One region of the Aneurinibacillus uraniidurans genome, then DNA from elsewhere that is predicted to be linked to it. Evidence: a T-box and tRNA genes for the amino acid it is inferred to sense, from the RefSeq annotation. Region 1 holds a T-box; the other holds one or more tRNA genes.
What was found. The T-box of region 1 lies ahead of leuS (leucine--tRNA ligase). A T-box ahead of a tRNA ligase gene usually reads a tRNA of that ligase, here a tRNA-Leu.

Region 1 (20,826 bases):
CGAGCGCTTCCATGTCCTGTTTTGTCGCGCTTGCCGGAATGATCATTTTGTCGCGCACTTTGCCGTTGATTTGCAGTACGATCTCGATTTCGTCAAGCACAAGCGCCGATGCATCAAATGTCGGCCATGCCTGATGATGCACGCTGTCTTCGTGTCCGATCATTCGCCACATTTCTTCAGCGATGTGCGGTGCGAACGGCGCAAGCAGCTTGATTGTTGTTTCAATCGCATGAGCGAACATGCCGCGGTCTGCTGTTTCCGGATACGCATAAATTTTATTAACAAGCTCCATGATCGAGCTGATCGCTGTGTTGAACTGACGGCGTTCACCGATGTCGTCGCCTACTTTTTTGATTGTCGCATGCAGCGTACGATTTAATTCTTTTGCATCGCTGTCAGACATATTCACAGTTGGATGGCTCGCTACAAGCTCTGCATTTGTCTCTACTACCCGCCAGACGCGGTTTAAGAAACGGAAGCTGCCTTCTACACCAGAATCGCTCCACTCTAGGTCACGATCCGGTGGAGCTGCGAACAGGATGAATAGACGTCCCGTATCCGCCCCATATTTCTGAATGATCTCATCCGGGCTCACAACGTTGCCTTTGGATTTCGACATTTTTGCGCCGTCCCTAAGAACCATGCCCTGCGTCAGCAGGCTCTTGAACGGTTCGGTAAAGTTAACCATGCCTGCATCATGCAGTACTTTCGTGAAGAAACGGGAGTACAGCAGGTGCAGAATCGCATGCTCAATCCCGCCAATATATTCGTCAACCTGCAGCCATTTATTTGCTTTTGCCGCTTCAAACGGAATCTCATCGTTTTTCGAATCAGTAAACCGCAAATAATACCAGGACGAATCAATGAACGTATCCATCGTGTCTGTTTCACGGCGTGCCGCACCACCGCAGCACGGGCATGTAGTGTTCACGAATTCCTCTGACTTAGCCAGCGGATTGCTTGCCCCGTCGATCACAACATCTTCTGGAAGCAGAACTGGCAGTTGATCCTTTGGAACTGGAACGGTGCCGCATGTATCACAGTAAATAATCGGGATTGGTGCCCCCCAGTAGCGCTGACGAGATACAAGCCAGTCACGCAGGCGATATGAAACGGTAGAACCGCCAATGCCTTTTTCTTTCAGACTGTCGGCAATTTTTACAAGCGCTTCCCGGTTTGGCATACCATCAAACTCTGCAGACTGCACGAGCACACTATCTTCGGTGAATGCTTCTTCCATCTCAGCAGACACATCTACATCTTCTCCAGCTGGTGCGATAACACGTACAATCGGCAGGTCATATTGACGCGCAAATGAGAAGTCACGTGTATCATGTGCCGGAACAGCCATAACTGCACCTGTACCGTAGTCCATCAGGACATAGTTGGCAATCCAGATCGGTACATCTTTACCAGTCAGCGGATGACGAGCGTACGCTCCTGTGAACATCCCTTCCTTCGGCGCATCGGCCGCTGTACGAGTAATGTCTGATTCTTTACGAATACGCTCAATGAAGTCAGTAACTTCTTGCTCATTGTCTTTACCCGCAATTAACTTGCGCACAGCTGGATGCTCCGGTGCAAGGACCATGAATGTAACACCGTACAGCGTATCAGGACGCGTTGTAAATACCGTCAACAATTCATTAATTTCCGGCACTTCAAACGTGACTTCAGCCCCCGTGCTCTTGCCGATCCAGTTACGCTGCATCGTTTTAACTTTATCCGGCCAGCCTTGCAGCTGATCCAGATCTTCAAGCAGACGGTCGGCGTAATCTGTAATCTTGAAATACCACTGTTCAAGATCAAGCTTCACCACTTCCGTGCCGCAGCGCCAGCAGCAGCCCTCTTCTACTTGCTCATTCGCAAGTACAGTCTGGTCATTCGGGCACCAGTTTACGGCACCATTTTTGCGATAAGCAAGACCGCGTTCATAGAACAGCAAGAAAAGCTGCTGTGTCATTTTATAGTAATCCGGTGAGCAGGTCGCAAATTCGCGATCCCAGTCATAGCTCACACCAAGTTTTTTCTGTTGATTACGCATGAAATCAATGTTTTCATACGTCCACTTTGCCGGTTGTGCACCAAGCTTAATGGCTGCGTTCTCTGCTGGCATCCCGAAGGCATCCCAACCCATTGGATGAAGTACCTGATACCCACTCATGCGCTTATAGCGAGCTACAACATCCCCAATCGAGTATACGCGCACATGCCCCATATGCAGGCGACCGGACGGATACGGAAACTGCTCAAGGCAGTAAAATTTTGGTTTACTATCGTCTTCATTTGTTACGTTGGCCCCTGTTTCATTCCAGTACTGCTGCCACTTCTCTTCAATCTCATGCGGCTTGTAAGCTGACATTTGCTTGCCCTCCTAAACATCTTACGTCTTCAAAAATACAACAAAAAAAGCCTCCCATCCCCGGGAAAACCCAGGGACGAGAAGCCTACTTCCCGCGGTACCACCCTAGTTAACGCAATATGCACACTAAAGCATGCAAGCGTTCACCTTATAATCCATAACGTGGATCACGCGGACAGCGCTACTATCATTCCCGCTGTCGGCTCCGAGGTGAGTTCATTACGTCAGACGGTTAACTCACACCATCCGTTAACTCTCTGCATACGTCTGCTCGTCATTACTATTCCTCTTCTTAACCTGTATGTGCAATTATGTACGATTATATGCAACATATTCTACTACTGTCAACTAATCTTCCCTGACAGGCTTCCGCACTGCAAAAAATGCCCGTTCACTGTCTGCTTCCACCGGCTGTCTCGTAAAATCAGCGGTAATCGATAACAGTTCAAATCCTGCTGCTGCAAGCCAATCTGTCAGATCAGCAAGATGATACGCCTGCTGGCGATGCAGTTCATGGAACCGCCGATATAATCCGTTCTGCTCCTGCACAAATAGCGTCAAGTCATGCTCAACCGCTTCTGCTTCTGGATCATACGTACTCTCCCATATATAGGCTACTTCCTCATCCTGATGGGTAAACGACTCGTTGCCAAACACTTCCGCAATTTTGTATGGGGTATGTACATCAAGCAGGAACGTGCCGCCCGGTACAAGCGCCTCGTATACATGGGCAAATACACGCTGTATGCCATCCGCATCTGGAATATAGTTCAGCGTATCGCAAAAGCATAGCACGCTATCTACTTGCGAACGAAGCGTAAGCTCCCGGATGTCCTGGCATAACCAGTGAACAGGAGCATCCGGATGGCTCCGTTCAACTTTCTCCTTGGCGACGTGTAACATATCGGCTGATAAGTCGACACCCCATACTTCTAAGCCATGCTCCAATAAGTACCGGGTCAATGACCCTGTGCCGCAACCAAGCTCTGCCACACGAGCTGGACGAACTCCGGCATGACGCCATACTTCAACCGCCACCTGCATCCACTGATCATACGGTGCATCTGCCATGAGATGGTCGTACACGTCCGCAAGACGACGATAGCTGGTGTTATTCTTCGAATTCGACAACACGGGCATCTTTCCACAGGCGCTCAATATTGTAGAACTCACGCTCATCGCGATGGAACACATGAACGACAACGTCCCCTAAATCCATCAACACCCAGCGTGCATCATCATATCCTTCTCGTCCTTTAATTGTAGCTCCTGCTTCTTCCACACTGTCTTTAATATTATCGACAATCGCCTGTACTTGCGGCTCAGAATTCCCGTGACAAATTACAAAATAGTCAGCGATAACTGACAATCCTTGAATATCAAGGAGCATTACCTTTTGTGCTTTTTTATCGTCTGCCGCACGCGCGGCAATTTTGGCAATATCGAGTTCTGTCATGGTCGTTATGCGTCCTCCTTGGCTTGCTTCTTTTTTGGTTTTACGAGCGAGTTGCGTGCAAGTACCGTGAGCGGATAAATCTTCTTTTCCCGATTCACAAGAAACGTGATCGTGCCACCAAGCGCCTGTGCCAGCGCCCGGTCCAGATCTTCCTTCGCCAACTTCCGCAGTTCATCCACGCCGGGAAACTGACGATTCGGCTCGATATAATCCGCCAGACATACAACTCGCTCCAGTAGTGTCATATTTTCTCTACCGGATGTATGGTAGCGAATGGCATCCAGTATCTCTTCATCCTCAATGCCAAGCTCTCGTCTGGCTACTTCCGCTCCCACATGAGCATGCCATAGCTCTTTATCGTACTCAAGCAAATCATCTGGAATATGTGGAGTGTCCTCAATAATCTGCTTCATTTTTTCTTCCGGCCAGAACTTGCAGTAGTCGTGAAGAATCGCTGCGAGTTCTGCCTTCTTCTTATCTGCATCATAGCGCTTAGCCAACTTTTTCGCTGTTTCTACGACGCCTAGGATATGCTCATAGCGATGCTTCGTGACCTGTTCTTTGACAGCCGCCAACAATTGTTCACGATTCATACAGCCCGTTCTCCTCTATATATAGTCTAACCGCTTCCGGCACAAGATAACGGATGGAATGTCCGCTCCGGATTAGATCGCGCACCTGACTGGAAGCGACATCAAGCTGCGGCATATCCACTTCAATCAACCGCTCCCGATACGGCGTGTTCATTGAATACCCTGGACGGGCTAACGCCACGAATTGCACCATGCGAAGCAGCTCGTCTACTCGATGCCACTTCGGTAAGTATTCCACCATGTCGCCACCAATAATAAAGAAAAAATCCACGTCCTGATGGGCTGCTATCAGTCTGCACATCGTATCATACGTATACGATGGCATGCTCTCCTGTACATCAAGCTCAACCGTATTAATCTGAAAAAACGGGTTCCCCGCTACAGCCCGCCTGAGCATCTCAACCCGGTGGCGGTCGGCCGTAATGACTTTATCCTGCTTGTGCGGTGGAATGCGGGCTGGCATGAGCCAGATTTCGTCGAGCGCGAGCGCATCACGTGCTCGTTCTGCGACAATCAGATGCACGGTATGCACAGGATCAAACGTCCCACCGTACACACCGATGCGCCGTTTTTTATTTCGGAAGCTCAATCGTTTTGTGTTCCTGCGATTCTTTGTACAGCACAATTGTACTGCCAATGATTTGAACAACTTCCGCGCCGCTTCCTTCCGCAATCGCTTCTGCTACTTCATGTTTGTCTTCTCCACAGTTGTTCAGGATTGATACTTTAATCAACTCCCGCACTTCTAGCGTTTCATCAATTTGCTTGATCAAATTATCGTTTACGCCACCCTTCCCCACTTGAAAGATTGGGTTAAGATGGTGCGCCAATGCGCGTAAATGCCGTTTTTGTTTGCCTGTTAACACGTTTAGTAGTCCCCTTCCGTTATTTGCGATGCGTAAGTGCGTCCATAACAGTCTCACGCATCTCCTGGGCAGGTGCTTGCTGCTTCGTCCAGTACTCGAAGCTCAACGCCCCCTGATAAATAAACATTCCAACCCCTCGATGCGTACGTGCACCTACGTAAGCCGCATCTCGCAATAGCTTCGTATCGAGCGGATTGTAAATCAGATCACTGACAAGCAGTCCATCATGCAAATATTTCGCATCCAATGGACTAACGTCGATATGCGGGTGCATACCAATTGAAGTAGTCTGTATAAGCAATGTTACATCTGCTACACAAGCATCGACTTCTTCCGTACAGATCGCAGTCAACTGTGCTTGCGGATAGATACGTCCAAGATCACGAACTAGGCTATCTGCTTTTTCCCGCGTTCGGTTCGCAATGATAAGCTTAGGCAATCCAGATGCAAGTAAAGCAAATGCCACACCGCGTGCTGCTCCTCCTGCTCCAAGCATTAAAGCCGACTGTTCAGCCAGTACAACTCCCGTTTCTTCAACAAGAGAGCGAACATACCCTCTTCCATCTGTATTATACCCAATAAGGCGCCCATTCTCATTTACAATCGTATTGACCGCCCCAATAAAACGCGCTTCTTCATCAATCTCATCAAGGTGCTCCATCACACCTACTTTATGCGGAATCGTGACATTCACACCACGAAGTCCAAGGGCTCGAATGCTCGCAACAGCTTCCCCGATGCGTGCAGGCTCTACATCAAATGCCGCATAACGCATATTCAAGCCGAGCACATCGAATGCCCGATTGTGCATCAACGGTGACAGCGAATGACTGACGGGATGGCCAAGAAGTCCCATTATGACGGTCTGGCTATTCATGCCCTCTCTCCTCCGTTTCAAAAATGCCCCTACAGCAAGCGGCAGGGGCACCTCTCTCGTGTTTATATAAGCGATGGACGGATGCTGACCGCTACACCTTTTGGCACACGCACTTCCACATTCGCACCGCTCCCATGCAGCGCAATCCAGCCGAGACCGGAGATGACAATATCCTGGTTACCTGCCGGCACTTTAAACGTGAAACGGTCGAGTTTCGGCATGTTTTCTGCCATTTCTTTTCCTGGCGGTGAAAGCAGCTCGCCTAAATGCTTCTCATACAGCTCATCCGCCTTCTCCAGCTTCGTACGGTGAATGGTAAGCTGATTCGAAACGTAGAATACAAACGGCTGATGCTCTCCCTTCACGAAGTCAATCCGTGCAAGGCCACCAATAAATAGCGTCTGTTTATCATTCAACTGATACGTCTTCGGCTTCAGCTGCTTATCTGGCAAAAGAAGCTTGAGCTCAGATGGCGCTACCAGATGCAGAATTTGATCGCGATTCACAATCCCCGGTGTATCATATAAGGATGAGCGTTCATCAAGTGGAATCTCAATTACATCCAGCGTTGTTCCAGGGAACTGCGATGTTGTAATATCAAGCTCAGACTCCCCAAACTGCTTCAGTAATCGGTTAATAAGCGAGGATTTACCGACATTCGTTACACCGACAACATGAATATCACGTCCACGACGGTACTCATTCATCGCCGCTACTAGACGATCGATCCCCTCACCCTTATGTGCGCTCACAAGAATGACATCAACCGGCTTCAAACCAAGGTCAGCCGCTGACTTACGCATCCAGTTGATCAAACGGTTACGATTGACGTTCTTCGGAAGCAAGTCCACCTTATTGCCAACAAGCAAAATCGGATTATTGCCGACGAAGCGTTGCAGACCACGCAACCAGCTTCCGTTAAAATCAAAAATATCAACTACCTGTACCACAAGGGACTTCGTATCACCAATGCTATTCAGAATACGCACGAATTCATCGTCACCAAGTGTAACAGTAGACGCTTCATTATAGTGTCTGATACGGAAACAGCGCTGGCAAATAATCGTTTCTTTCTCCAGTGCCTGAGTCGGCGCATAGCCAACCTTCTTCGGGTCTTCCGTCTGAATCTCGACCCCGCATCCCGCACAGTAAATGTCATGTTCCATATTGTTCATTCTAATCCTCCCACGGAATTTTTCCGCGTTTTCTCATCCAGCTCAATGCAGCTCGTTCCAGTCCGCGGTTAAAACGGGTAATCAGGCCGTCTGTCTGCGAGACCGGTACAACGAGAATCGTATATAGGCCCATGCGGTTGCCGCCGAGCACATCGGTAAATAACTGATCTCCGATGACAACTGTTTCCTGCACGGACAGTCCCATATCGCGCGTTGCCTTACGAAATGCGTTCGTTGTCGGTTTTTTCGCATGATGAATATAGGGAACACCGAGCGGCTCCGCAACCTTAGATACACGAATCTCATTGTTGTTGGACACAATCACAACGGAGAACCCTTGCTCCTTGAGCTCTTTGATCCATGCCATAAGCTCCGGGGTTGCCTCAGGCCGATCCCATTCAATCAGCGTATTGTCCAGATCAGTGATAATCCCTTTCACACCACGCTGCTTTAGCTGCACCAAATCAATGTCATAAATCGAATCGACGTGTAGATCCGGAATCAATAACGAGGTAATCATGCGACCCCTCCATCTGGTTTTTACGTATAATCATGCGCATAAATCCGGCATTTACTATACCATATTCCCCCTATAAAAGAAAGGCATGCTTCTTACGCATGCCTTTCTCTCCCGTACATATTATTTTGTTGTAGATTTTGTTCCAGATTCTGTTGCTGTTTTCTCGCCCATCATCGGAACGACCTGAGCATTTTTTGCTTCCGCTGGCAGTTCAATCTTAACATCCGCATTATAATCGCTATATGTTAGATCTTGCGTCATAATCATTTGGGTAAGCGGCATATCTTGTTGTGGCTTGAAGTTGATCACGATTTGATTGTTATTCACAACAGGCATTTGTGTTTTTTCATCAAGCTTCATTGTACCTTGCAAGTAAATCGATTGAACCATCTTGTCCGCTTCATCAAACATTGCTTTCATATCGCCCATACCCTGCATGCCCTGAACCATGCTCATCAGATCTTTCAAACTATTAATACGGGTCTTATAGCTAAGCTGCCCGTCTTTAGTAATCGAGTAGAACGTATTTTTTTCAAGCTCCGGTGGAATACCTTGCATTTGCTGTTCCATCATTGCCTTCATATCCATTGGAAACGCATTCGACGCTTTCATCCAGCCAGACGGATTTTCTTTGTTCTCCGGCATACCTGGCATGTTCACTTTCATGTACATATCATGGCCGATAATATACTGCTCCATTTTCATCTCAGGAGCGAGTCCTGGCATGGCCGGGAGCTTCATTTCTGTTTCCATTTTAATGTGATCCGGCAGCGAGAATGCCGCAGCAATCTTCATCTTGAGTGGCTCATCCAATGTATCCATTTGTTTGCGAGCGTCAGATGGCATAGAAGCAAGCGCACGTTCATCAAACTTAACTTGCATCGTCATCGTACCATTCATTTTGAACGACTTCACAGCTGCTTGTGCCTTCTGAGACTGTTCAAGCTTTTGTTTCGCTTCTGGCGATGTTTTCAAAAGCTGTGCAAGCAGTGCGTCCCCTTCCGCTGTTGTCAGGATACGATCACTTTGCTTCCAATCAATATTGGCCCCCGCTGCTGATAACCAGGTTGCCGTACCGTATGCCCAATGTGACTTCGGCAGATCTACTGTACTACCTGGCAGGGCCTTATTCGGAATACCAAGCGCACGGCCAACGAACGCCAGTGCCTCAATCTGGGTAATCGGCTGGTTCGGGTTTATTTGTGCGCTATTTCCAGCAACAACGCCATTCGCTCGCATCTTATCGATCACTTTCGACAAGGCACTTCCCGCCGGAACATCTTTATACTGGCTGTGTACTGCTGTATCAGGCAGACTAACCATTTTATCCAGCATGAGCAAAAACTCACCGCGTGTCATATTTTGCGCCTGCGAAGACAACACAGGTGCAGGTTCAGCTGCAAACACACTAACTGCTGAACCCCCGAACAGCATAGACAAACTAAGCAAACCAGCTGCAGCATTACGTTTTTTCATATTTACCTCTCCTCGCATATATGTAATCTCTTCATTACTTACATACGAGAAAAGTGTGGAAAAAGTTTCATAGTATGGAGAAAAAAGATGAGGAAGAGAATACATGGATTCCTCTATAGACGTGAACGTTGTAGCAACTCCTGCTTGCTATCCCACAGCTTCTGGCTTAAATCTACATGATAGCCGTGTGGATTGACAAGGCGCTTCACTTCATCTGAGAAATGAGCCAGCTGTTCCCTCGCATGCACCCGGCTTTCTTCAAGCGAAACTGGCTTTCCGATACGCTGACCATTCTCTATAACTGGTACAAGCAGCTCCTCCATTCGATATCTCCGAATGGTTTTTCGTTTATGTGGAAATAGCGGATCAAACAAGGTGATCATGTCACTCGGAATCTCTTCCTCTGCAAATGCCACCAAATCACCAAGCGCCTGTCCACTCTGCTCATCATAAAAGCGCACCAGCCGCTTATAGCCAGGTGTTGTGATTTTGGCCGGGTTCTCCGATATTTTTAGACACGGCTTCCATTCTCCGTTCTCCTGGATAGCGGCAAGCTTGTACACGCCACCAAGCGCCGGACACCCCTGTGCCACGATCAGATTCGTACCAACTGCCCATACATCAATTTTAGCTCCCTGTGTCTTTAGATCGCGAATGAGCATCTCATCCAGATCGCTTGAAGCCACAATCGCAACATCGGTCAATCCTGCCTCATCCAGCTGCTTGCGTGCTTTCTTCGATAAATACGCCAGATCACCCGAGTCGATACGAATGCCGACAAGCTTCTTACCTTGCTTCTGTAATTCCAGCCCTACTTCAATCGCATGTGGCACACCAACACCGAGCACATCGTATGTATCAACTAATAGCGTCGTCTCATCCGGGAATGCTTCATTATATGCACGGAACGCTTCTTGCTCATCTTCAAACAGCTGCACAAAGCTGTGCGCATGCGTTCCCTTGACCGGAATCCCAAAATCACGTCCTGCCATGATGTTCGAAGTAGCTGCGACCCCACCAATATACGCGGCACGTGCGCCATAATAGCCCGCCTCCGTCCCTTGAGCTCGGCGCAGTCCAAATTCCAGTACCGGATCGTTACCAGCCGCCCGCACAATACGCGCTGCTTTTGTCGCAATTAATGTCTGATGATTAATCATCGCAAGCAGCGCTGTCTCGATCAGCTGTGCTTCCATCACAGGGGCCTCTACCCGAACAAGCGGCTCACCAGCAAATACCACCGTTCCTTCTCGCACAGCCGCGATATTTCCTGTAAATTTCATATTGGCCAGTCGTTCAAGAAACGCTTCTTCATACGGATATAGACTGCGAAAATAACTCAGGTCCTCTTCGGTAAATTTTATATTCTCAATAAAATGAAGCGCCTGCTCAAGACCTGCAAACAGTGCGTACCCATTGCCGCACGGTGGCTTCCGAAAAAACATATCAAATACAACCCGAGTATTTTCCATTCCCCGCTTGTAGTACGCGTACATCATATTAATCTGATACAAATCTGTGCTCATTGTCTGGTTCATTTTCTGTGAACCTCCCTTCTGATTATCGCTCGGAATAAGGTCTCTCTCCGACAAAATCATTTCTTATTAGTATGCACCCTAATCGAAATTTATGGAATATATGCAGCCGTATTCTCTCCTGCTATCCTCATCATCTGTGCTCTTTTAACTATTTGCAAATACAGACTTTTGTTCTATCATTAAGAAGATATAGTTTAAAACAAAAAAGAAAAAGATTAACAATTACCTTCAGGACAGGAGTGAATGTTTATGACGACTCAAGAACATGAGCACCGCTGTGATGATTTTAGCGCTCTCTTAAAAGCATGTTCTCATCTATTTGATATGTTTAATCAGGAAAATACTTTTATTGTATCTGATACAGAAAAAATTGTAGGGTACTGGGAAGGAAAACATATCAAATTTGGCTTCAAAGTCGGTTCTCCCCTACCAGCGAATACCGTTATGCGTCAGGCTATGGACCAGAAACGCAAAATTAATCAAAACGTCTCTGAACACGAGTCCACCTTTAATTTCGGCTATACGGGCAACACAATGCCTATCTATGATGATAGCCGCCGAGTCATCGGAGCACTTGGAATTGCGATGCCTACATATAAACAAGAAATCCTGAAGAAGATGGCGTCTGAATTAATGCAAACAACAGAACAGACGACTACTGCAACGGAAGAAATCGCATCTGGTGCAACAAGCATGGCAGATGCTGTTGGCGCACTGGCCGTCAATTCACAAAACGCACAGAACGCCCTCAGCACCGTCGGCAAAGTAATCAATCTCATTAAGCAAGTAGCCGATCAGACAAACCTGCTAGCACTCAACGCAGCGATCGAGGCAGCTCGTGCCGGAGATGCCGGTCGCGGCTTTGCCGTAGTAGCCGATGAAGTACGTAAGCTTGCTTCAAGTACACGTGAGAATGTGGAAGAAATCTCAAAGAACTTAATGGAGATGTCGAACACAATCGAAGAGATCGCCAAAGAAGTCAAAAACCTCGATGGACTCGCTCAGCAACAGGCTGCTGCTACTCAGGAGATTAGCGCATCTATGTCATCTCTCGAAGAAAACTCACGCAAAGTAAGCGAGGTAGCGGAAACGCTGACTCAATGATCATAAATGGAAGAGGCTGTCTCAAAAGCTGTAACACAGCGATTGAAGGCAGCCTCTTTCTTTTCTTGGGGGCGGTTTTCTCCAAAGTGTGGTGGAGGAGTCGGGATCGGGCGGGACCTCGTCACTTCGATACGCTTACGAAGAAGTTTGGACTGTCCGCTCCAGGTGCCAGACGAACTCGCCCACAAAAGATGCCTACGATGTATGTACCTCGAAGTATTGTGGGCAAAGGCCCGTCCGTCCAGCCCCTTCCGCTGGGAGGTCGCGTACAGGCGTTCCGTTGCCCCGCCCGATCCCGCTCCCTCATCCCCAAAACGTTGTCGATTCTACAAAAAGAAGCTGCCCCATTCGCCATGTTCTGGCTTTTAGGGCAGCTTCCGTCTTACCATTTTCAGCTTATTGAATTCACGCTCGCCGAGTTACTTTGACAAGGAATGAACCCCATGTCCAAGTGCCGCTTCTACAGCTTCCATCGTCACTTCCGCAAGCGTTGGATGCGCATGAATGGTCAGTGCAATGTCTTCTAATGTTGCACCCATTTCAATCGCAAGTCCTGCTTCGGCAATCAAGTCAGATGCTTCTGGTCCAACGATCTGTACGCCGAGTACACGGCCGTCTGCTTCATCCGCTACCACTTTCACAAAGCCGTCTGTTTCATTTACACTGAGGGCGCGACCGTTCGCACCGAAAGAAAAACGACCTGTTTTCACGTTGTAGCCTTCCGCTTTTGCTTGATCTTCTGTCAAGCCAACGCTTGCCATCTCTGGATCAGAGAAAACAACCGCCGGAATCGCCAGATAATCGATTTCACTTGGCAGCCCCGCAATTACTTCTGCTGCTACCTTGCCTTCATATGACGCTTTATGTGCGAGCGCAGGTCCCGCTACGATATCGCCGATAGCGTATACGTTTGGCACATTTGTTTTGCACTGTTTATCGATCTCAATCAAGCCGCGATCAGTCATTTTCATGCTGATTGCTTCCAGACCAAGTTCATCCGTATTCGGGCGACGTCCAACAGTAACGAGGCAGTAATCCGCCTCAAACGCTTCTTCTTTATCGCCGATTTTGGCTGTAACTTTGACACCATTGCCTGTTACTTCACTGCTGCTTGCAAGAGCATTCGTATGAATCTCTACACCCAGTTTTTTCAGCTTTTTCTTCACAAGCTGCACCATGTTTTTCTCAAAGCCTGGCAGGATGCCATCCGATCCTTCCAGCACCGTTACTTGTGCACCTAACTTCGCGAATACAGTGCCAAGCTCGATCCCAATATAGCCACCACCAACAACAAGCAGCTTATTTGGAATATGATCAAGTGTCAAAGCTTCCGTCGAAGACAGAATGCGGTCGCTAAACGGCAGCGCCGGAATTTCAATTGGGCGGGAGCCAGTTGCGATGATGCAATGGTTGAAATGATAGCGATTCACGTCATAGCCATGAAACACACGCACTTCGTTTTCGTTGACAAACAGTGCTTCGCCTTCGATAATCTCCACACCGTTTCCTTTCAGAAGGGAGCGTACACCGCCTGTCAGCTTGCTCACAACGCTTTGCTTCCACTCCTGAACCTTTTTCATATCAACGCTTACGTCACCGACATTAATGCCGATTTCGTGGCCGTCTTTTGCCTGCTCGAAGCGGTGTGCCGCTGAGATCAAGGACTTGGATGGGATACATCCCCGATTTAGGCAGACGCCACCCACCTCTGACTTGTCCACGATGGCTACTTTCTTACCGAGCTGGGCAGCGCGAATGGCTGCCACATACCCACCTGGACCTGCTCCGATGACGAGAACGTCTAATTCTGTCGTAAATTCCCCTACTACCATGGATTCTACACCTCCATAACAAGCATTTCAGGATTTTGCAGCAAGTTCTTGATGTAGTTCATGTACAGCTGAGCCAACTCCCCATCAATGAGGCGGTGGTCAAAGCTAAGTGAGAGGGCAAGTACTGGAGCTGCTACGATTTCATCATTTTCGTTCACAATCGGTTTCTTCGCGATACGGCCAACACCAAGAATTGCTACTTCTGGATAGTTAATAACCGGAGTAAAGAACATGCCGCCTGCTGAACCGATATTCGTAATCGAGAATGTGCTGCCTTTCAGCTCATCAGCAGATGCTTTACGCTCGCGTGCTTTTGTCGCCAGTTCGGAGATTTCCCCGGCAATTTTCCACAGCGGTTTGCGGTCAGCATCCTTAATCACTGGCACGAGCAGACCTTCATCTGTCGCTGCTGCAATTCCGATGTTGTAGTATTTTTTCAGTACCACTTCGTTTGTCTCTTCATCAATGCTTGCATTCAGTTCCGGGAACTGGCGCAGACCAGCAATCGCTGCTTTAACGACAAACGGAAGGTATGTTAATTTCACTTCTTTTTGAGCCGCCAGTGGTTTGAAGCGTGTACGCATGTCAACCAGCTTCGTTACATCGACTTCGTCCATGATTGTAACGTGCGGAGCGGTGTACATCGATTTGACCATAGCATTTGCAATGGCCTTGCGGATGCCTTTAAGCGGCTTGCGCTCTTCGAGTCCTGCCGGTGTTTGAACCGGAGCTGCTGCTGACGCTGCTTTTGCTTCCGCAGGAACCACATTCTCTGCCTGCTGTGCCGCTTGCGGAGCGGTAACTGGTACAGCCTGTGCTACCGGTGCACCACCGGATGCGAATGCTTCTACGTCCTGACGCGTAATCCGTCCGTTTTTGCCGGTTCCTGCTACCTGACGGATGTTAATGCCGCGCTCACGGGCTAGCTTGCGAACAGCCGGAGTGGCAAATACACGCTTGGATTCATCAACAGGTGCAGCATTTTGCTGAATAGGAGCCTGTGCTGCTGGAGCACTTTCCACAGTCTTCTGCTCTGCTTTTTCCGCAGCAGCTGGTTCAGCTTGTGGTTGTGCCTCTTCTGCTGGTGCACCCTCTGCGTCAAACTCAACCAGTACATCACCAACAACCGCTACCGTGCCTTCTTCTACTTTAATAGCGAGAACCTTCCCGTTTACCGGGGATGGAATTTCCACGACTGCCTTATCGTTCTGCACTTCCATGATGATCTGATCTTCTTCGACCTGATCTCCTTCTTTAATGTGCCACTTTACAATCTCGCCTTCATGAATGCCTTCACCGATGTCCGGCATTTTAAACTGGAACGCCATGCGGAACCCTCCTTTGGATATTCGTATCGATCACTCAGGTTTAGAAATCAAGCACTTTGTTAATGGCTTCGATTACGCGAGTCGGGTCTGGAAGCCATACATCTTCTGCAGCTGCAAATGGGAAGACAGTATCTGGAGCTGTTACACGCAGAACTGGTGCTTCAAGAGACAAAATCGCACGCTCATTAATTTGAGCGATAATTTCAGCCGCCACGCCTGCCTGGCGCTGCGCTTCCTGTACCACAATGGCACGATTTGTCTTTTCAACAGATGCAATAATCGTTTCTACATCAAGCGGATTAATCGTACGCAGGTCAATGACTTCGACACTTACATTGCGGTCTTTTTCGATTTGTTCTGCCGCTTTGAGTGATGTTTGAACCATGGCACCGTATGTGATGATCGTAACGTCTTTTCCTTCTTTGACAACATTAGCCTTGCCGATCGGCACTGTGTATGATCCTTCTGGTACTTCACCACGGAATGAACGGTACAGCTTCATATGCTCAAGGAAAATAACCGGGTCATTGTCGCGAATCGCGGAGATCAAAAGTCCTTTTGCATCATAAGGATTAGACGGAATAACAACTTTTACACCTGGTGTTTGCAAGAACAAACCTTCTAGGCTGTCTGCGTGCAGTTCTGGTGTTTTTACACCGCCACCAAACGGAGCACGGAATGTAATCGGCGCGTTGTACTTACCGCCTGAACGGTAGCGCATACGGGCTGCCTGAGACGCAACCGAATCAAATACTTCAAATACAAAACCAAAGAATTGAATTTCGGCTACCGGACGGAATCCTTGCAGACCCAGGCCGACTGCCATACCGCCGATTGCGGATTCAGCAAGCGGTGTATCCATGACACGCTCTTCACCGAATTCTTGCTGCAATCCTTCTGTCGCACGGAATACCCCGCCGTTTACACCGACGTCTTCCCCGAAAACAAGAACATTCGGATCTGCTTTCATCTCAGTACGCAACGCATCTGTAATCGCTTGAATCATCGTCATTTGTGCCATGACTACTTCATCTCCTTCTGCTTGTACTCGTCATATTGCTCTTGCAGGAGTGGTGTTTTCTCTTCGTACATAATGTCGAGGAGGTCTGTCACCTTCTGCTTCGGCTGCGCGTCTGCTTTTTTAATCGCATCGGCAATTTCAGCTTTTGCTTGCTCGATTACTTTATCTTCATCCTCTTTGGACCAGAGGTTTTGGCTTTCTAAGTATGAACGGAAACGTACAAGTGGATCTTTCTGTTCCCACTCTGTCATCTCTTCCTGTTTACGGTAGCGCGTCGGGTCATCGCCGGCCATCGTGTGCGGGCCGTAGCGGAATGTGAGTGCTTCAATGAGTGTCGGACCTTCTCCTGCCAGCGCACGTTCACGCGCTTCACGCACTGCATTATAGACAGCAAGTACGTCCATACCATCTACCTGCACACCTTTAATGCCAGCTGCCTGTGCTTTGATCGCAACGGATTCAGCGGCTGTTTGCTTGGAGAATGGCGTTGAAATCGCATATCGGTTATTTTGTACAAAGAAGATAGCAGGCGCTTTGTATACACCAGCGAAGTTAAGACCTTCGTAGAAATCACCTTGTGATGTACCGCCATCCCCGATGTATGTGATCGCAACTCGTTTTTCTTTTTTCAGTTTGAATGCCATGGCCACACCCATCGCCTGCGTAATTTGGGCAGCAATGATAATTTGTGGCATAAGAACGTTTACATCTTCCGGGATTTGACCGCCATGGAAGTGTCCGCGTGAATACAGAAATGCTTGGTACAGTGGAAGTCCATGCCAAACAATTTGCGGAATATCTCGATAACTTGGCAAAATAAAGTCCTGCTTATCAAGTGCAGTCTGACTCCCAATCATGCACGCTTCTTGTCCGGCAACCGGTGCATAAAAGCCCAGGCGTCCCTGACGATTCAGGCTGATTGCACGTTGGTCCCACACTCGGGTATACACCATTTTGTGCATTAATTCTTGAAGTGTCGCATTATCGACTTGAGGTTGCTGTGTGTCGGTAATCTTGCCTTCAGGCGAAAGAATTTGTAACATCAATGACAGCTCCTTTTTATAAAAATGAATTAAGTAAAATTCGGTTAACACTACTGTAATAGAACAAACACCAACTATAACACATCGTGTTACAGAACAAATACAGTTTACGTATTCTGAATTCGCGATGAGTATAGCACTTCATTGTTAGCATGTCCAATTATTTTGCATACATTGCGAGAGGAGACGTTGTATTTATGGAGGAAAACTTACGAAAGCGAACCATCCTACGTCGTGAAATTACTAGCAACTATCTAGGGGAAATACGCTCCTACAAGCTGTATCTGCCACCGGGATACAATGCGGATCAAGCGTATCCAATTGTATATGCCCAGGATGGCGAGCAGTTTCTCAACTTTGGCCGGGGGGCAACAGTAGCACAAGAAATGATTCTCAACGGTGAACTGTATCCATTCATAATAGCTGCTGTTACAGTATCTCGTGAGAACCGCACGAGTGAATATGGTACAAATCGCTCACGCAATCATTTGTACAAGTCTTTTTTCATCGAAGAACTTATGCCCGCCGTTGAACAGGAAGTATCCGTCAGTCAGCGGGTGCTCGCTGGTGATTCGCTGGGCGGTACTGTCAGCCTGGATTTGGCTCTTGAACATCCAGAACTTTTCTCTCACGTACTCTCCCTGTCTGGAGCGTTCTACCCAGAGGTAATGAAAGGTGTGTTACGTAAGCCGGAACTTCGCTCTTTGATGATCTATATGCTTATCGGACTAGAAGAAACTGCCGTACCTGTCTGGGATGGAACAGCTGACTTTCTTGCTCTGAACCGTGAGATGAAAGCGCTACTCGAAGAACGCGGTGCTTCCGTCACGTACGTGGAACGCTCAGGTGGACACGACTGGGGATTCTGGCAGCGCGAACTCCCTGATGCCCTTACTTTTTTCTTTGGCGTGCCAAAATAAAAAACCACCAGGATAAAAAATCCCTGGTGGAGGAGGCAGCTTAGTTAATTCAATTGCGTACTATACACGGACTAGCGAAGCGAACGGGCGGGTATAGCGGATGTCCCCTGCACAACAATGCGGTTTATAAACATCATTTTGCCATCACGTTTGACGGACACGTTTCGTCCGTACATTGTTGAAAAAGATTCTGTTTCCGGCTGAGTCACACCGCGCTGTGGTCGGTATCCGTATCCCATATTTTTTCCCCTCCATCGCTCTTTTTCTGTATTATAACAGATGTTCTGTAGTAGTACAATAGAAAGACACAAAAAAATCTCCCGCTTTTACATAAAAATAAAGCGGGAGAATACACAAGTATGGGAGACTACATCACTTTCATATCAGAGAATGGATAGAAACGAAAAACTGCTTTTCCGCAAATGGCGCTCTTATCTACGAACGGAGTCGGCCACAGATGCGAATCAAAGCTTTCATTTCGATTGTCCCCGAGGAAGAAAAACTTACCAGGTGGAACAGTTACCGGGCCGAAAGTATACGTCATCGGCTCCCGAATATACGGTTCATCTACTTTTTTACCGTTGCGGTACAATGCTCCATCTTTAATCTCAATCGTATCCCCACCGACTCCGATTAGACGCTTAATGAAACGCTCATCCTTTTTATCCGGAACAGGTGGGTAAAAGACCACAATATCACCCGGCTTAAGATTTTCCGTCTTACTAAACTTTTCTACCGCAAGGCGGTCATTAATGTGAATAGTAGGCAGCATCGAGCCGCTTGGAACGACAACAGCCTCTCCAACATACGTCCGAATTGTCATACTAAGTACAAGTGCGATCACAATAATCGGCACCCATTCTTTTAACCATTTCCACATACAGATAGGTCCTCCTGTACTTCAACTGTACTTCTTCCTTCCCTACATTGTAAAACAAACCGGTTATCTTGTAACGACTAATTTTTTGGATTCTACTTTACCGGACAACCTCATAGGCTAAAAGGAAAAAGCACGGGAGAGCGAAAAATGCGAATATCGTACAAAGCTGTTATGCAGATCGGTTTCACGTACATCGGAACCGTGGTTGGGGCTGGTTTTGCCAGTGGCCAGGAGATTTTTCAATTCATCACCCGTTTTGGTGATAAAAGCTATCTCATTATCGCGGTGGCAGTGCTGCTGTTTATCATTGTTGGCACAAAAATTATGTTACTCTCCAGCAAAATGCGGACCGCTTCGTATGATGCATTCAACGAGTATATATTCGGGCGAACAGCCGGGGCATGGATTAATCTGATAACCTTACTTATCTTGATCTGTATTACGGGTGTGATGCTTGCAGGAACAGCTGCTCTGTTCAATCAGCACGTAAACGGCCTGGGGGTTCCTGGAGTTGCGATTACGGTATTCATCCTATATCTTGTTGTCACTCGCGGTATGCATGCCGTTATGGTAATCAATACAATCGTTGTGCCCGTCATGCTCTTATTCAGTATGTTAATCGGCATCGCTACGCTCGGAAGCGGACGAGCAGCTACAGCACTTCCTGCTCCGACACCAGATAGCGACTTATGGATGTTATCACCTTTTCTGTACGCGGCTTTCAATCTTACTTTGGCACTCGCCGTACTTGTGCCACTCGGCAGCGAATTTCAGAATCGACAAACGATTATCGCTGGCGGCATAATGGGGGGCGTCGGGCTTGGGATATTGCTCTGGTTGTCCAATTTCGTCCTCACTGCTCATCTGTCTCAAATTGAAGGAGCCGAGATTCCAATGGCCGTCATCGTCGTAAATTTTGGTCCGCTTGTTCAATGGCTATTTTCCCTCGTTATTTTTGGTGAGATTTTTACAACGCTTGCTGGCAATGTATTCGGTATTACCCGGCAACTACGGCGTCTGTTCCCTCCTTCTGTTACCGAGCGCACACTTATTATCGGTCTGCTTGCCATCTGCTGCTTCATCAGCCAGTTTGGATTTGCCGTTCTTGTTCATCACCTCTATCCACTGTTCGGTATCATAGGCTGTATTACGCTCTTGCTTATCTTCATGAAAAAAAAGCCGGTATAATTCCGGCTTTTTTCATTCAAGTTCATATAGAGACAGGCTCTTCCTGTATAGTTCTGATCCAGATCACAGGATTACTCTCTGGGCGCAGCCAGCGCAGAATGCGCAGTACATCTGCTTCTGCCAGAGCCACACACCCGGCGGTATAACTTGCAGGCCCACGCCATACATGGAGAAAAATCGCACTTCCGGCCCCTGCGATCGGCGGGTCATCATTGTACCCGATTACGAGCGCATATTTGTATGCTGAAATGCTTAGTTTTTCGAACGAATTCCAGTACTTTTTCGGCTGTGCATAGCATGTTACCCAGCGATTATAGTCAGGTGAAGCAGGGTCATCTACCCAGTAATCATGCCGCGTCACCATGCGATACGGCAGGTGGATACCGTGCGGCTTGACTGCTGTTCCGAATGCGTATCGAATCGGGTACAGCCCCAGCGGCGTTTTACGATCCCCTTCCCGCTTATTCGCCGTAACTCCATTCTTCCCGACAACAGCAGGAAACGGACCAAGTACCGGTATCCATTCACCTGCTTTTTTTGCATAAGCGGTTACGTAAGCCGCTCGCTGCTGCGCCTTCTGTACGGTGACCACAAGCATCTGTTCCGCCTGTTCCATCGGATCAGCCCCCTAGATTGTAAACTTGCGC
Region 2 (4,949 bases), 1.3 Mb from region 1:
ACAACCGCACACTTCAGTGGATTAGCTGGCTATTGTTTACAAAAATCCGACAGTAACGGGTTCGACATCGCGATCCGTACCCCATTTTCGACATACACCCGTGGCACACGCCGACTCACCATGCATGTGACCTCGTAATTAATCGTAGTAAGCCAGTCAGCCATCTCATCGACTGTAATCTCTTCACTTCCCTGTCTTCCAATCAGTACGGCTTCATCGCCAACTGCTACACCTTCTATCCCCGTTACATCAACCATGAACTGGTCCATACATACTCTGCCAACAATCGGAGCCCGCTGTCCGTGAATTAGCACTTCCCCACGATTCGACAGCAGTCGGTTGTACCCGTCCGCATACCCAACCGGAACGGTCGCAATAACGGCCTCGTTCGTTGTAATATGAGTGGCACCATAGCTAATCTTCGTCCCCGCAGGCACATGCTTAACGTGGCTGAGACGTGCTTTCCACTGAAATACTGGATGCAGCTTCATGCCCGTTTTTTTCATATAAGAAGACGGGTACTGTCCGTATAAACTAATGCCCAGACGGATTATATGACGGCTTTTATCTGGATAGAACATCGTAGCTGCAGTATTGTTCGTATACAGAAGAGCCGGATGGATTCCTCCTGCTTCCAGACAGGCTACCAATTCCTCATAACGTCTCATCTGTTCCATTGTATAAGCCTGATTTTCTTCATCGGCTGTGGCGAAGTGTGTAAATACACCTTCTACTTCAATCCATTCACTCTGACAACGTGCGGCAAACGCAGAAAGCTCTCTTCCCTCACGAATTCCGATACGTCCCATGCCAGTATCAAGTTTAATATGAACACGTGCTTTTTTCCGTGCGGCTTCCGCTTGACGTATGATCTCCTCTAACAGCTCTATCTGGTATACAGTCATAGCAATATCATGCTGGAGCGCTAACGCAATACCCCGAGCCGGAAATGAACTAAGCACCAAAATCGGCGCGGTAATTCCCTTTATGCGCAGCTCAAGCGCTTCATCAAGGAGCGCAACCGCAAGCCATTCCGCTCCTTCACGTAGCGCTTTATTAGCTATCTGAAAAGCACCATGTCCATATCCATCCGCTTTTACAACAGCCATGATCTTCGTCTCGGCTGGGAGATGCTTCCGAAATGTTCGCATATTCTCCCCTACTGCATCAAGATCAATTTCTGCCCATACATCACGGTAAAAATACTGTTCATCCATTTTTATGATCCTTCTTTCTTTGTCTACAAGTAATTACATCACCTACTTTAAGTATATAAAAAACGAAACTGAGTGCATAGCCTATACCGCCTGTACCCGCCTTTACATATGATGAGATAGGTGAATTTCACGTCACGTATAAAAGGAGGTGCAAAAATGGCAGAGAGAAAAATCAGGACACATAAACACCACCCTTCTTCGGGTAGCCAGCGCTTAACTGACCTCGAGCAAAGTATAAGCCAGATGGAAAATCGCATGAATGAAACAAAGCAAAGCGTTGATAAAATCGAAGGCATGTTGAAAGAATTAAGTCATCCTAAAAAAAGAGCCGCCATTCATAAGCAGGCGGTTTCACGAACAGAACGTCAAAATCGTCCACGCCGATCATTATTTAGCCTATTTACTGGCAAACGTCAAGAAGAACCCCGCAAAAGTTCCTTACTTGCCAACCTTACCAGTGGTGGATTCAAAGCATCCGATCTGGCTACTATAGCTGAACTGCTACAAAATCCAGCCGTTCAATCATTCCTAAAAAGTAACAGTCCCACAAAAAGCAATACCCGTAAAAAAGGAACAAAGAAAAGAAGAAAAACAAAAGGAGATAATCTGATAACAAGTGCACTCGGAAACGTAGATATGGGCCAAATTATGAATCTACTCCAAAACCCAACAGTACAGGCAATGCTAAAAAACATGATGTAACAGAAAAAGCACGTATCCTTTTTTAAGGATACGTGCTTTTTGTATGAGTACCGATGGTCGGGGTCGAACCGACACTCCCGAAGGAACACGATTTTGAGTCGTGCGCGTCTGCCAATTCCGCCACATCGGCAAGTGGCGTGCCCGGAGAGACTCGAACTCCCAACCTTCTGATTCGTAGTCAGACACTCTATCCGATTGAGCTACGGGCACATTATTAAGATTAAATGGAGCGGACAACGAGACTCGAACTCGCGACCCCGACCTTGGCAAGGTCGTGCTCTACCAACTGAGCTATGTCCGCATGTATGGTGCGGGTGGAGGGACTTGAACCCCCACGCCGAAGCGCTAGATCCTAAGTCTAGTGCGTCTGCCAATTCCGCCACACCCGCATATTGTGTTCACCATGTTAAAAATGGTGAGCCATACTGGACTCGAACCAGTGACACCCTGATTAAAAGTCAGGTGCTCTACCAACTGAGCTAATGGCTCTCTATAAAGTGGCTGGGGTACCTGGATTCGAACCAGGGAGTGACGGAGTCAAAGTCCGTTGCCTTACCGCTTGGCTATACCCCAATAAAACTGGTGGAGGGGGACGGATTCGAACCGCCGAACCCACAGGGAGCGGATTTACAGTCCGCCGCGTTTAGCCACTTCGCTACCCCTCCATATTTAGATAAATGCCGGCGAAAGGACTTGAACCCTCAACCCCCTGATTACAAGTCAGGTGCTCTACCAGTTGAGCTACACCGGCATATGGTGGCTCGGGACGGAATCGAACCGCCGACACGAGGATTTTCAGTCCTCTGCTCTACCAACTGAGCTACCGAGCCATAAAACGATGTTTAAATAAATGGCGGAGCCGACGGGACTCGAACCCGCGACCTCCGGAGTGACAGTCCAGCGTGAACTCCAACTTCACCACGGCTCCGCATTACATAAATCGCTATTTTAAAAATGGTGCCGGCGAAAGGACTTGAACCCTCAACCCCCTGATTACAAGTCAGGTGCTCTACCAGTTGAGCTACACCGGCGACGTACAGGATGTACCGTTCTGCATTAGACACAGGGCGTGCCTGCTCTTAGCAGAACTTCCTTTAGAATAAGGATGGAGGATGACGGGATCGAACCGCCGACCCTCTGCTTGTAAGGCAGATGCTCTCCCAGCTGAGCTAATCCTCCGACGTACAAGGATGTACTAGGTTCTGCGTCGCGACAGGACGTCGCGACTTTAGCAGAACTTCCTTGAAATGACCCGTAGGGGATTCGAACCCCTGAATGCATGCGTGAAAGGCATGTGAGTTAAGCCGCTTCTCCAACGGGCCATGGCTCCGCAGGCCGGACTCGAACCAGCGACCGATCGGTTAACAGCCGATTGCTCTACCGACTGAGCTACTGCGGACCAATAGGATGTTGGTCGTTCTGCGTTGCGCACAGGACGTGCGCTGCCTTTAGCAGAACCTCCATCATCATTGAAAGTGTGTAACACCTTCAAAACTGAATCGAAACGAAACGCAAGTTTATATTGGTTAAGCCCTCGACCGATTAGTATTCGTCAGCTCCGTACATTGCTGCACTTCCACCTCGAACCTATCTACCTCATCATCTATAAGGGGTCTTACCAGCTTATGCTGTGGGAAATCTCATCTTGAGGGGGGCTTCACGCTTAGATGCTTTCAGCGCTTATCCCGTCCGCACATAGCTACCCAGCTGTGCTCCTGGCGGAACAACTGGTGCACCAGCGGTGCGTCCATCCCGGTCCTCTCGTACTAAGGACAGCTCCTCTCAAATTTCCTGCGCCCACGACAGATAGGGACCGAACTGTCTCACGACGTTCTGAACCCAGCTCGCGTACCGCTTTAATGGGCGAACAGCCCAACCCTTGGAACCTACTTCAGCTCCAGGATGCGATGAGCCGACATCGAGGTGCCAAACCTCCCCGTCGATGTGGACTCTTGGGGGAGATAAGCCTGTTATCCCCAGGGTAGCTTTTATCCGTTGAGCGATGGCCCTTCCATGCGGAACCACCGGATCACTAAGCCCGACTTTCGTCCCTGCTCGACTTGTAGGTCTCGCAGTCAAGCTCCCTTGTGCCTTTACACTCTGCGAATGATTTCCAACCATTCTGAGGGAACCTTTGGGCGCCTCCGTTACCTTTTAGGAGGCGACCGCCCCAGTCAAACTGCCCGCCTGACACGGTCCTTCATCCCGGTAAGGGATGCAAGTGAGAAGGCCAGCATTGTCAGGGTGGTATCCCAAGGACGCCTCCCCCGAACCTGACGGTCCGGATTCAACGGCTCCCACCTATCCTGTACAAACAATACCAGCATTCAATATCAGGCTGCAGTAAAGCTCCATGGGGTCTTTCCGTCTTGTCGCGGGTAACCTGCATCTTCACAGGTAGTATGATTTCACCGAGTCTCTTGCCGAGACAGTGCCCAAGTCGTTACGCCTTTCGTGCGGGTCGGAACTTACCCGACAAGGAATTTCGCTACCTTAGGACCGTTATAGTTACGGCCGCCGTTTACTGGGGCTTCGGTTCAAAGCTTCGCCTTGCGGCTAACCTTTCCCCTTAACCTTCCAGCACCGGGCAGGCGTCAGCCCCTATACTTCGCCTTGCGGCTTCGCAGAGACCTGTGTTTTTGCTAAACAGTCGCTTGGGCCTTTTCACTGCGGCCCCCTCGCGCTTTGACACGCTACCGGGGCACCCCTTCTCCCGAAGTTACGGGGTCATTTTGCCGAGTTCCTTAGCAAGAGTTTTCTCGCGCGCCTTAGGATTCTCTCCTCGCCTACCTGTGTCGGTTTGCGGTACGGGTACCTCACTCCTCGCTAGAGGCTTTTCTTGGCAGTGTGAGATCAGGGACTTCGCTACTTTAATTCGCTCGCCATCACAGCCTGGCGTTACAGTGTACGGATTTGCCTATACACACGCCTCACTGCTTGGACAGACATAACCAGCAGTCTGCTCACCCTACCCTCCTGCGTCCCCCCGTTGCTCAAACGGAGTGGAGGTAGTACAGGAATTTCAACCTG

Region 2: it has a tRNA-Leu gene. The T-box ahead of leuS (leucine--tRNA ligase) is inferred to sense a tRNA for this amino acid. The anticodon was not compared.

Annotation. Positions count from the first base shown of each region.
Region 1 is NZ_CP116902.1:923,006-943,831, reverse strand. It holds gene leuS (leucine--tRNA ligase) at 1-2,362, opposite strand, end outside; T-box leader at 2,432-2,665, opposite strand; gene PO771_RS04690 (class I SAM-dependent methyltransferase) at 2,711-3,493, opposite strand; gene rsfS (ribosome silencing factor) at 3,474-3,818, opposite strand; gene yqeK (bis(5'-nucleosyl)-tetraphosphatase (symmetrical) YqeK) at 3,824-4,411, opposite strand; gene PO771_RS04675 (nicotinate-nucleotide adenylyltransferase) at 4,401-5,000, opposite strand; gene yhbY (ribosome assembly RNA-binding protein YhbY) at 4,984-5,277, opposite strand; gene aroE (shikimate dehydrogenase) at 5,297-6,154, opposite strand; gene yqeH (ribosome biogenesis GTPase YqeH) at 6,217-7,320, opposite strand; gene PO771_RS04655 (YqeG family HAD IIIA-type phosphatase) at 7,331-7,849, opposite strand; gene PO771_RS04650 (S-layer homology domain-containing protein) at 7,970-9,325, opposite strand; gene PO771_RS04645 (nicotinate phosphoribosyltransferase) at 9,439-10,863, opposite strand; gene PO771_RS04640 (methyl-accepting chemotaxis protein) at 11,107-11,967, shown strand; gene lpdA (dihydrolipoyl dehydrogenase) at 12,387-13,799, opposite strand; gene PO771_RS04630 (dihydrolipoamide acetyltransferase family protein) at 13,805-15,127, opposite strand; gene PO771_RS04625 (alpha-ketoacid dehydrogenase subunit beta) at 15,168-16,148, opposite strand; gene pdhA (pyruvate dehydrogenase (acetyl-transferring) E1 component subunit alpha) at 16,151-17,191, opposite strand; gene PO771_RS04615 (alpha/beta hydrolase) at 17,389-18,111, shown strand; gene PO771_RS04610 (hypothetical protein) at 18,183-18,350, opposite strand; gene lepB (signal peptidase I) at 18,479-18,991, opposite strand; gene PO771_RS04600 (YkvI family membrane protein) at 19,139-20,179, shown strand; gene PO771_RS04595 (L,D-transpeptidase family protein) at 20,202-20,795, opposite strand; gene PO771_RS04590 (methyl-accepting chemotaxis protein) at 20,808-20,826, opposite strand, start outside.
Region 2 is NZ_CP116902.1:3,457,491-3,462,439, forward strand. It holds gene alr (alanine racemase) at 30-1,217, opposite strand; gene PO771_RS17240 (hypothetical protein) at 1,374-1,919, shown strand; tRNA gene PO771_RS17245 (tRNA-Leu) at 1,968-2,049, opposite strand; tRNA gene PO771_RS17250 (tRNA-Arg) at 2,053-2,129, opposite strand; tRNA gene PO771_RS17255 (tRNA-Gly) at 2,145-2,220, opposite strand; tRNA gene PO771_RS17260 (tRNA-Leu) at 2,226-2,308, opposite strand; tRNA gene PO771_RS17265 (tRNA-Lys) at 2,333-2,408, opposite strand; tRNA gene PO771_RS17270 (tRNA-Gln) at 2,418-2,492, opposite strand; tRNA gene PO771_RS17275 (tRNA-Tyr) at 2,500-2,584, opposite strand; tRNA gene PO771_RS17280 (tRNA-Thr) at 2,598-2,670, opposite strand; tRNA gene PO771_RS17285 (tRNA-Phe) at 2,674-2,749, opposite strand; tRNA gene PO771_RS17290 (tRNA-Asp) at 2,771-2,847, opposite strand; tRNA gene PO771_RS17295 (tRNA-Thr) at 2,875-2,950, opposite strand; tRNA gene PO771_RS17300 (tRNA-Val) at 3,026-3,098, opposite strand; tRNA gene PO771_RS17305 (tRNA-Glu) at 3,168-3,241, opposite strand; tRNA gene PO771_RS17310 (tRNA-Asn) at 3,243-3,318, opposite strand; rRNA gene PO771_RS17315 (23S ribosomal RNA) at 3,442-4,949, opposite strand, start outside.